3 regions of the Rhodococcus qingshengii JCM 15477 genome follow, and region 3 is predicted to be linked to each of the others. Evidence: riboswitches for the same ligand, from Rfam matches in the RefSeq annotation. Region 3 holds a riboswitch; each other region holds the start of a gene.
What was found. A riboswitch is a leader RNA that binds a small molecule or an ion and turns the genes downstream of it on or off. The one in region 3 is predicted to bind S-adenosylmethionine.
Positions count from the first base shown of each region.

Region 1: linked by a shared signal. The riboswitch ahead of M0639_RS23040 (FAD/NAD(P)-binding protein) and the one ahead of M0639_RS09940 (bifunctional o-acetylhomoserine/o-acetylserine sulfhydrylase) in region 3 are both predicted to bind S-adenosylmethionine.
Region 2: linked by a shared signal. The riboswitch ahead of M0639_RS19605 (LLM class flavin-dependent oxidoreductase) and the one ahead of M0639_RS09940 (bifunctional o-acetylhomoserine/o-acetylserine sulfhydrylase) in region 3 are both predicted to bind S-adenosylmethionine.

Region 1 is NZ_CP096563.1:5,043,451-5,046,726, reverse strand. It holds gene M0639_RS23040 (FAD/NAD(P)-binding protein) at 1-1,867, opposite strand, end outside; SAM riboswitch class I at 1,872-1,965, opposite strand; gene fahA (fumarylacetoacetase) at 2,044-3,234, opposite strand; gene M0639_RS23030 (hypothetical protein) at 3,231-3,276, opposite strand, start outside.
Region 2 is NZ_CP096563.1:4,314,946-4,318,221, reverse strand. It holds gene M0639_RS19615 (dicarboxylate/amino acid:cation symporter) at 1-580, opposite strand, end outside; gene M0639_RS19610 (phosphodiesterase) at 920-1,825, shown strand; SAM riboswitch class IV at 1,904-2,017, shown strand; gene M0639_RS19605 (LLM class flavin-dependent oxidoreductase) at 2,000-3,276, shown strand, end outside.
Region 3 is NZ_CP096563.1:2,175,149-2,178,424, reverse strand. It holds gene M0639_RS09950 (MFS transporter) at 1-170, opposite strand, end outside; gene M0639_RS09945 (NADP-dependent isocitrate dehydrogenase) at 301-1,524, opposite strand; SAM riboswitch class IV at 1,830-1,970, shown strand; gene M0639_RS09940 (bifunctional o-acetylhomoserine/o-acetylserine sulfhydrylase) at 2,114-3,276, shown strand, end outside.

The sequences.
Region 1 (3,276 bases), 2.9 Mb from region 3:
CCGCCGCCAGGGCGTCGTTGTGCCGGAAGAACCCTGCATTGGTACGGGGACGAGGGAAAGCCGCCGACCAGTTGTGGCCTGCAACCCACGGCCCGGCCGCGAAGCGGCGAGGATGAGCAGTGTTGTTCCGGTCGAGAATTCGTGAAGTACCGTCGACGGCGAGCTTCGCCGAACTGTCCACGGTCGCACGAAGTTCGACTGCCTCGCCCCGACCGTGAAGCGTCCGCAGGAGCAAGTCACCGCTCGCGCTGATGGACGCAACCGGCAAGCGTGCTTCGACGAGGGTGTTCGCGGCCACGATGTCGGTGTGCGACGCACTGCGCGCGACAAAGATCCCAGCCCCCGTTGCCGGGTCGATCTCGGTGGAGAACACCGAATCCGGCCCGAGGAACTGGACGATGCCCGCCTCGTTGAGGGCGACCAACTGTTCCAAACGCTCGGGCGGCGGACCACTGGCGATGAAACTGAAGAACGAATGAAGCCAACCCTCGACGTCCTTGGCGACGGATTCGGCCGGGATTCTGCCGCGCCGCAACAATTCTCCGACGGTCATGTACGTCGACAGCAGCGCTGAGAAGACAGCCGCGTCGGCGCTGAAATACGGGTCCGACCTCCGCGCGACATCTGCCGAGATGTATTCGGTGATCCGGGACTGGACCTCGGCAAGCCCGTCGTAGCGCTCACCGCCGAGTGGGCGGTTCAGCCGCTCGAGATCGATACGGTCTTCCGGCTTCGGGACTGCGTTCTCGACCAGTTCCTGCAATCGAGGCGATCCCCAAGCCAGCGAGGCGAATTCGGCGTCGAACTCCTCCCAGGTGCCCACTGTCCGATCCGGATGAGATGCGAACAGCTCGTAATAGTGGGCGCCTGCCAGTTCTTTCGACGCCAAGGGCCAGATGTCGTTTCGGAAATCCAACGGTCCGTCGCCGGGAACGAGATCAGCGGTGAAGAACCGCGGTAGCGGTGGCCGCGCGTCAGCGATCGAGTACGAAATCTTGGAATGATACGGCACCCCGCGACGAGATCCGGCATACAACAGGGGTTCCCGACCCGAGGGAGCGTAAGTGAGGACGCCGTCTTCACCGCGTTCGAAGATGCCGCCACGGCTCTCGGCGAGGAGAACCATCCAGTCGATGAAAGCCAGCCCGAGTCCGGCGATCAGAACCGGTTCGCCTTCGGGAATGACATCGGCGTCGAGATCGGCAGTGTAGCCCGGACCCACATACGTCAACCCGTGATCGGACGCGAAGCTGGTCAGCGCGGTTTCGCGTGGGGCAGGCAACGCATCGGGGTGCCCCTGTGCGAGAAGGACGGTCGTCGCGTCGATGACAGCTCCGTCGTCCAGATGAACTGTCTGTGTCTCGCCGACGTTCACGATGTCGACCACGGATCGTCGATGAACTCGAACGTCGACGTGCGCTGGCGCGGAGTCGACTGCAGTCTCGAACACCCAGTTCAGGTATCGGCTCTGCAGTGACCTCGATGCAAACGACGACGGGGTGAGCGTCGGAACTTCTGCTGCGATTTCTGGGAATTCGGCAAGCTCAGCCGAGCGCTCGGCGACCCATTCCGCGAGGGTCGGACCCGGCAGCACCGGGCCGATCACGGCGGTGGTCTCGTCGGTGAACATCGTGACGTCCGCGGTTGTCGAATTCATCCACAGAAGCGGCGCCTGGCTGCCTCGCCAAATACGGCCGGCGCCTGCCGGATACGGGTCGACAACGTGAAGTTCGATCGGTGTGGGATCGGCGTTCACCGATTCGTGAGCGAGGATCCGCTCGAGTACGCCGGTCCCGCGGGGTCCACCACCCACGATCACGATGACAGCTGCTGTCCCCACTGAGGTACGGGGTCGATCGCCTGGCACGAGTCCTCCATCGGACCTGGCAGAAAGCACCCGCACCTCAGCAGAGGGGGTTGCTGCGACGTCACGGAGCCAGGACTCTCGATCGCTCTGGATGGTTAGTCCAGCTTATCTTCGGAGAATCGTGAGGCAAGGAATTCCGGACATCAGATCAGCGTGAATCAAACAGTTGTCAATCACTATCTTTCGGTTTGCGTTGCAGGCAGGATCCGAGCGTGAACATCCCCGAAGCCGATTCGTGATCCGCCGACGCCGGGAGCGGTGGCTGAGATGGCGATGGTGTCGCCGTCTTCGAGAAAGGTACGGGTCTCGGAGCCCACAGCTACGGGTTCCTTGCCGCCCCACGTCAACTCGATGAAGGCGCCGCGCTGATCTTTGTCCGGTCCGGAAATGGTTCCGGACGCGAAGAGATCGCCGGTGCTCGCTGCTGCGCCGTTGATGGTGGTGTGCGCGAGCATCTGCGCAGGCGACCAGTACATCTGGGCGTAGGGCGGCCGGGAGACGACGTGACCGTTCCACTCGACGGCCAGGTCGATGTCCAGCCCCCACTTCTCTTCACCACGCAGATAGGAAAGCGGTTCGGGATCCTGCACCGGAGTGTCGATTCGGGCTGCTTCGAGAGCGAGCAAGGGTACGACCCACGGTGAGATGGAGGTCGCGAAACTCTTCCCCAGGTTCGGACCGAGGGGCACGTACTCCCACGCCTGGATGTCTCGGGCAGACCAGTCGTTCACGACGACGGCGCCGAAGACGTGCTCGGCAAATTCGTCCGGGGTGATGGAATCGCCCATCTTCGAGGGAGTTCCGACGATGAATCCCATCTCGGCTTCGATGTCGAGGCGCCGGGACGGTCCGAAGTCCGGGCTTTCCTGATCGGGTGCCTTCCGCTGTCCGCAGGGACGAACGATGTCGGTGCCGGAGACGACGACGGTGCTCGAGCGCCCGTGGTATCCGACGGGAAGATGCTTCCAGTTCGGCATCAAGGGGGCTGCGTCCGGGCGGAACAACCGCCCGAGGTTGGTTGCGTGATTCTCCGAGGCGTAGAAGTCGACGTAATCGGCCACTGCGATCGGCAAATGCATTGTCACCGAATCAACGGAAAACACTGCATTCGAGTCTATTTCGCTAGTCACGAGCTCCGTGATCCGGTTTCGCACCGATACCCACTGATCTCGTCCCTGAGCCATGAACGCGTTCAGAGTCGGTTCGGAGAAGACGGAATCACCTAGTGTCGCTGCGAGATCGACCACCGATTCGGCGACGCGCACACCGACACGCGGTAACCCTCCCGCGGGGGAGAAGACCCCGTACGGCAGATTGTCGAGACCGAACAGTGAGTCGGCGGGAATGTCGATGGTCGTGACAGTCATACGAGAGTTCCTTCGGTTTTGTCGGAGCGGACGATCAACCCG
Region 2 (3,276 bases), 2.1 Mb from region 3:
CAATGCCGATTGCGCCGGCGATGACGAGCAGCTGCAGGACGTTGAAGCTCAGCGATGTAGTCGCCACGCCTTCGGCGACGGAAGTCTTTGCGCCCAGCCCCAGGAAGTTGTTCGGAACCAGTCCGGTGATGAACGCCCACCACGAGCCGGAGCTCTTGGGTTCCTTTGCTGCTTCGGCGGCGACATCGGTCCGTGAACCGGGATCGGTGATCAGGCCGACGATGATGCCGATGATCACAGCAATGAAAGCGGTGATCGCGAACCAGAGCAAGGTCTGCACGGCCAGGCGAGCTGCATTGGCGACCTGGCGCAGGTTGGCGATGGAGCTGACAATGGCGGTGAACACCAGCGGGATAACCGCAACGGTGAGCAGCTTGACGTAACTCGAACCGATGGTCTGCACGGTGCCGACCAACCAGTTGACGTTGCCGTCGGCTGCATCAGGCATTGCCCGGGCGACGAGACCGATGATGACACCGAGTACGAGACCGGCGACGATCTGCGGTCCGAATGCCGTCGCCCAGGACGGAAAACGCGACGTGGACTTTTCCGGCACGCCGGTGGAGGTGGAGCTGGGCATGACTATGCCTTTCGAAAATCAAGGGAGCGAAACGCAGCGCGGCACCAGAGGCCGGGCAGATTCGAAGAAATGTTTCCTGGTACGCGTCAGGTCAGAGCGAGCGCGTACACATTGCGCTCGCCTGCAGGCGAAGGTCGACGTAACGCCGACTGGTCAGGAACAACACTGTCCACACACTACTCGCAGCTTCAACTACTCGATCCCGAGGGTCGCCGCGGGAGTTCGCTTCGTGTTCGTCGGGTGTGCCCCGATCAGTCACTGTTGGTCGGTTGACTAGTCTCGACGATCAGTAGGTGCCGCACCGGCGCCTACGCGTCGGCAAGCGGAAGCGAGAGACCGATGAGCGTTCGGAATGCCGAGTACCCGCGTCCGAAGCATTTCCTGGTGCACCTCAGTGACACGCATCTGGTGGCTCAGGGGGAGTTGTACGACGCCGTGGATGCGTCGACGAGATTGCGGGAAGTGCTCAGCGGGATCGTGGCCTCGGGCGCACGCCCGGATGGACTGATATTCACCGGCGACCTGACCGACCAGGGACACCCCGACGCATACGCGGAATTGAAAGCCATCGTGGAACCCGTGGCGGCCGAGATCGATGCGCAGGTCGTCTGGGCGATGGGCAACCACGACGACCGCCCTACGTTCAGATCTCTGCTGTTGGGCGAGGACGCCACCGATCATCCCGTCGACAACGTCTACGACCTTGACGGACTGCGGGTGATCACCCTGGATTCGTCGGTTCCCGGGCATCACTACGGTGAGATCACGGATGGCCAATTGGATTGGCTACGCGCAGAATTGGCGGTGCCGGCGCCCGACGGAACAATTCTGGCGCTGCATCATCCGCCGGTTCCGTGCATTCAGGATCTCGCGGTTCTGGTGGAGTTGCGCGATCAGTCCCGGTTGGCGGACGTCTTGCGTGGCAGCGACGTCCGGGCGATTCTTGCTGGGCATCTGCACTATTCGACGACGGCGACGTTCGCCGGCATTCCGGTTTCCGTGGCGTCGTCGACGTGTTACACCCAGGACTTGAATGTGGAAGTCGGTGGTCAGCGTGGTCGTGACGGGGCTCAGGGGTGCAATCTGGTGCACGTGTACGACGAGACAATTGTTCATTCGGTCGTTCCACTCGGCGCGCACGTGACGGTCGGTGAGCCCGTCGACGCGGCCGAGGGTGCCCGGAGGCTCAGTGCTGCCGGCATTCGAATCCTCGAGAGCGAAAAGGCGGCACGCTCGATCATCTGAGGTCGCAGGCGGTTTCCGGCACCCACGCGCAGTTCTGGGTGATTGCCGGGCGGTCGCGTACTCACTACCGTCGAGGTAGGTGCAGAGCTCCAGCAACAAGGACCGGCTAGCTGGACGGCAACCCTTCATGCCGATGGGGTGCCCCGGAATCACACCTGGCGACACGCGCGGTGCGTGTCGCAAGCGGCAGTCGCCACGAGAACCGCCAGTCGGGTGCTGACGGCTTCTGCGGTCGGCACTGTGCGCTCCCGAGTAGTTCTCGAACAGGAGTATGCGCCGATGACCTCCACCCCCTCTTCTTATCTTGCTCCGTTGCATCTCGCCGTAGCGCTGGACGGTGCCGGTTGGCACCCAGCGGCCTGGCGAGAGCCGCACTCGCGCCCGAGTGAGCTGTTCAGCGCGTCGTATTGGACTGACGTGGTGGCGACCGCCGAGCGTGGTCTGCTCGATTTCGTCACCATCGAGGACAGTCTCTCGGTGCCGGCCAACCCACTCGAGCCTGTCGACGACGCGGTTGACCGGGTGCGCGCTCGGCTCGACGCACATCTCGTGGCCGCCCGACTGGCACCGATCACGAGCAACATCGGGTTGATCCCGACTATCACCACCATTCACACCGAACCGTTCCACTTGTCCAAAGCCGTTGCCACGCTGGACTACACCTCGCGCGGTCGCGCCGGGTGGCAGGTGAAGGTGTCGGCGTCGGAATCCGAGGCAGCACAGTTCGGGCGCCGCGACATCCCAGTTCTCACCGATGCCGACCGTCAGTCGATCGTTTCAGGCGTCCTCCCGGACTTCGTGCGCGACCTGTTCGACGAAGCTGCGGAGGCAGCTGACGTAATCCGGCGACTCTGGGACAGCTGGGAGGACGGCGCCGAGATCCGCGACGTGGAGCAGCGCCGGTTCATCGACCGAGACAAGTTGCACTACATCGACTTCGAGGGAAAGTACCTCTCGGTCCGTGGACCGTCGGTGACTCCGCGCCCGCCGCAGGGGCATCCCGTCGTCACCGCATTGGCACATCAGCGGGTCGCGTACGAGCTGGCGGCGCGGACGGCCGATCTGGTGTTCGTGACGCCGTTCGACGACGAGCAGGTCACGGCAATCCTGGGTGAAGTGCGAGCAGCCGAAGAACACGTGCAGCGCACCGGCGAACCGCTTCGGGTCTTCACCGACATCGTCGTATTCTTCGATGCTCCGGAAGAAACCGGAAAGGAACGGCTCGCTCGCCTCGACGCGCAGGCCGGCGCCGAATACCGTTCGGACGCGCTGACCTTCACCGGCACCGCGGCTGAGTTGGCAGATCTTCTGCTCCGGTGGCAGCAGTTGGGAATCGACGGCTTCCGGTTGCGGCCGGGCGTCGTCGTGGACGACCTCGACGCGATCGCAGGTGAGCTGGTACCTGAATTGCAGCGACGCAACGTATTCCGCACCGAGTATCCGCAGACGAA
Region 3 (3,276 bases):
GGTTCCGAGACGCCGAGTCCGGATGCCATTTCCGGGAGCAACCCCATGGCGACGAACTCGGTGGTGCCGATACCGAAACCGCCGAGAGCGAGAGCGAGCATCGCCGGACCTCTGGCGGAACGAACCCCGGGTGTCGAGGTGTCAGAACGGGAGAGGGTAGACGAAGTCACTGACCAATTGTGGTCTCACACCTGGTTGAACTTCCAAGTGAGAGCGGGTGAGTTCACTCACGTGAGACCGCGAACACAAATGGGACGCCCGGTTTCCCAGACGTCCCATTTGACAGGTGAAGCGGTGAATCTACTTCGCGGCCATGGCCTTCTGCAGGTTCACGTCGAGCGCGCCGAGGAACTCCTCGGTGGTCAGGTAGCCCTGATCGCCGCCGACCAGCATCGAGAGGTCCTTGGTCATCTGGCCGCTTTCGACGGTCTTGATGACAACGTCTTCGAGCGCCTGCGCGAAGCCGATGACCTCAGGGGTGCTGTCGAGCTTGCCACGATGCTCGAGCCCGCGGGTCCACGCGAAGATGGACGCGATCGGGTTGGTCGAGGTGGGCTTGCCCTGCTGGTGCTGACGGTAGTGACGCGTCACGGTGCCGTGAGCAGCCTCTGCCTCACAGGTCTTTCCGTCCGGTGTCAGCAGAACCGACGTCATGAGGCCGAGCGAACCGAAGCCCTGGGCCACGGTGTCGGACTGGACGTCGCCGTCGTAGTTCTTGCATGCCCAGACGTATCCGCCCTCCCACTTGAGTGCGGAAGCGACCATGTCGTCGATGAGGCGGTGCTCGTAGGTCAGACCTGCAGCATCGAACTCAGCCTTGAACTCGGTCTCGTAGACGTGCTGGAAGATGTCCTTGAAGGCACCGTCGTACGCCTTGAGAATGGTGTTCTTGGTGGACAGGTACACCGGGTAGTTCTGCTGCAGTCCGTAGGTGAGCGACGCGCGAGCGAAGTCACGGATGGACGTGGTGAAGTTGTACTGCCCCTGGACGACGCCGCCCTCTTCGGGGAAGTTGACCAGTTCGTGCTCGATCGGTGCGCTGCCGTCCTCAGGCGTGTAGGTGATCATCACCTTGCCGGGGCCGGGGACCTTGAAGTCTGTGGCGCGGTACTGGTCGCCGAATGCGTGACGGCCGATGATGATCGGCTTGGTCCAGCCCGGAACGAGTCGCGGAACGTTGGAGATGATGATCGGTGCGCGGAAGATCGTGCCGCCGAGAATGTTGCGGATCGTTCCGTTCGGGGAACGCCACATCTTCTTGAGACCGAATTCCTCGACACGTGCCTCGTCCGGCGTGATCGTGGCGCATTTGACGCCGACGCCGTGCTTCTGGATCGCGTGCGCTGCGTCGATGGTGACCTGATCGTCGGTCTCGTCGCGGTACTCGATACCGAGGTCGTAGTACTCGAGGTTCACATCGAGATACGGATGGATCAACTTGTCTTTGATGAACTGCCAGATAATGCGCGTCATCTCATCGCCGTCGAGTTCGACGACGGTGCCCTCAACCTTGATTTTGGACATGGGTGCTTCGCGTCCTCCTAGGAAGTTTCCCTGGTTACACGGTTGCGGTCACACTTTGTGAGTGGGTCCGCGAACGGTTCGATTATCAAACCTAGACGGTGTGGACTGATCTCGGGAGATGAGTCCCAAACAAGACAAGCGTACTGCTAACCCGTGAGGCCGCAACCGGCAGGTCCACTCATCGGTCTCTACTCGCGAGTAACTTTTGCCTGCTAGTGGGCTGCGTCGCTCTGCCTCGCGTGCGGTTGCGGCTCACATTTCGCCCCGTGTCAGGACTGCGCTCACTTCCCGGTAGAATCCGACTTGGTCATGAGTGCCAGCGTCAAGCCCCGGCTCGCTGGACGGCAACCCTCCAACCGCGGTGGGGTGCCCCGGGTGATGACCAGGTTTCCCGACGTGGATCTGCTCGCGCAGTTCCACCGCAATTCGGGTGACAAGCGCGGGTCCGACAGGGACGGACCCCAGACCGGGCCGAGCCCCACGGAGGTATTTCAGTATGTGTCGCACTTGTAGATAGACCCCAGCACGGGGCGGCGATCATTCGCCCCCGTCCGACATCTATCCGTCAGACCACTGGAGTGAACAAATCATGACCGACAACACAGCCGACGCCGCAGCAACTTCGGATCCGACCGCGAACTGGTCGTTCGAGACCAAGCAGGTGCACGCCGGACAAACAGCGGACACCGCCACCAATGCGCGCGCTCTGCCGATCTACCAGACCACCAGCTACGTCTTCGACAGCACCGATCACGCTGCGGCACTGTTCGGCCTCGCCGAGCCGGGCAACATCTACACGCGGATCATGAATCCCACACAGGACGCCGTCGAGCAGCGCATCGCTGCCCTCGAAGGCGGAGTCGCCGCACTCCTCCTCTCCTCGGGTCAGGCCGCCGAGACCATCGCGATCCTCAACATCGCCGAGGCCGGCGACCACATCGTCTCCAGCCCGTACCTGTACGGCGGCACGTACAACCTCCTGCACTACACCCTTCGCAAGCTGGGTATCGAAGTCACGTTCGTCGAGGATCCCGACAATCTCGAGCAGTGGCGCGAAGCCATTCGCCCGAATACGAAGGCGTTCTACGGCGAAACGATCGCCAATCCGAAGAACCACATCCTCGACCTACCCGGTATCTCGTCACTGGCCCACGAGAACGGTCTTCCGTTGATCGTGGACAACACAGTCGCGACGCCGTACCTGCTTCGCCCACTCGAACACGGCGCCGACATCGTCGTTCACTCCGCCACCAAATACCTTGGTGGACACGGCACCGCGATCGCCGGCGTCATCGTCGACGGTGGCACTTTCGACTGGACGCAGGGTCGCCACACGAACTTCACGACGCCTGATCCCAGCTACCACGGCGTCACCTTCGCGGACCTCGGCGCGCCGGCGTTCGCACTCAAGGCCCGCGTCCAACTGCTGCGCGATCTCGGCTCCGCCGTGGCGCCGTTCAACGCGTTCCTCATCGCGCAGGGTATCGAAACCTTGAGCCTGCGCATCGAGCGCCACGTATCCAATGCACAGAAGGTCGCCGAATTCCTCGACGGTCACGTCGAGGTGGCCTCCGTTTCCTACGCGGGACTTCCCTCCTCGCCATGGTTCGAACGTGGAAAGCAGCTGACGCCCAAGGGAACCGGCGCCATCGTCACCTTCGAGCTGCCCGGCGGTATCGATGCGGGCAAGACGTTCGTCAACGCCCTGACGCTGCACAGCCACGTCGCCAACATCGGTGACGTTCGCTCACT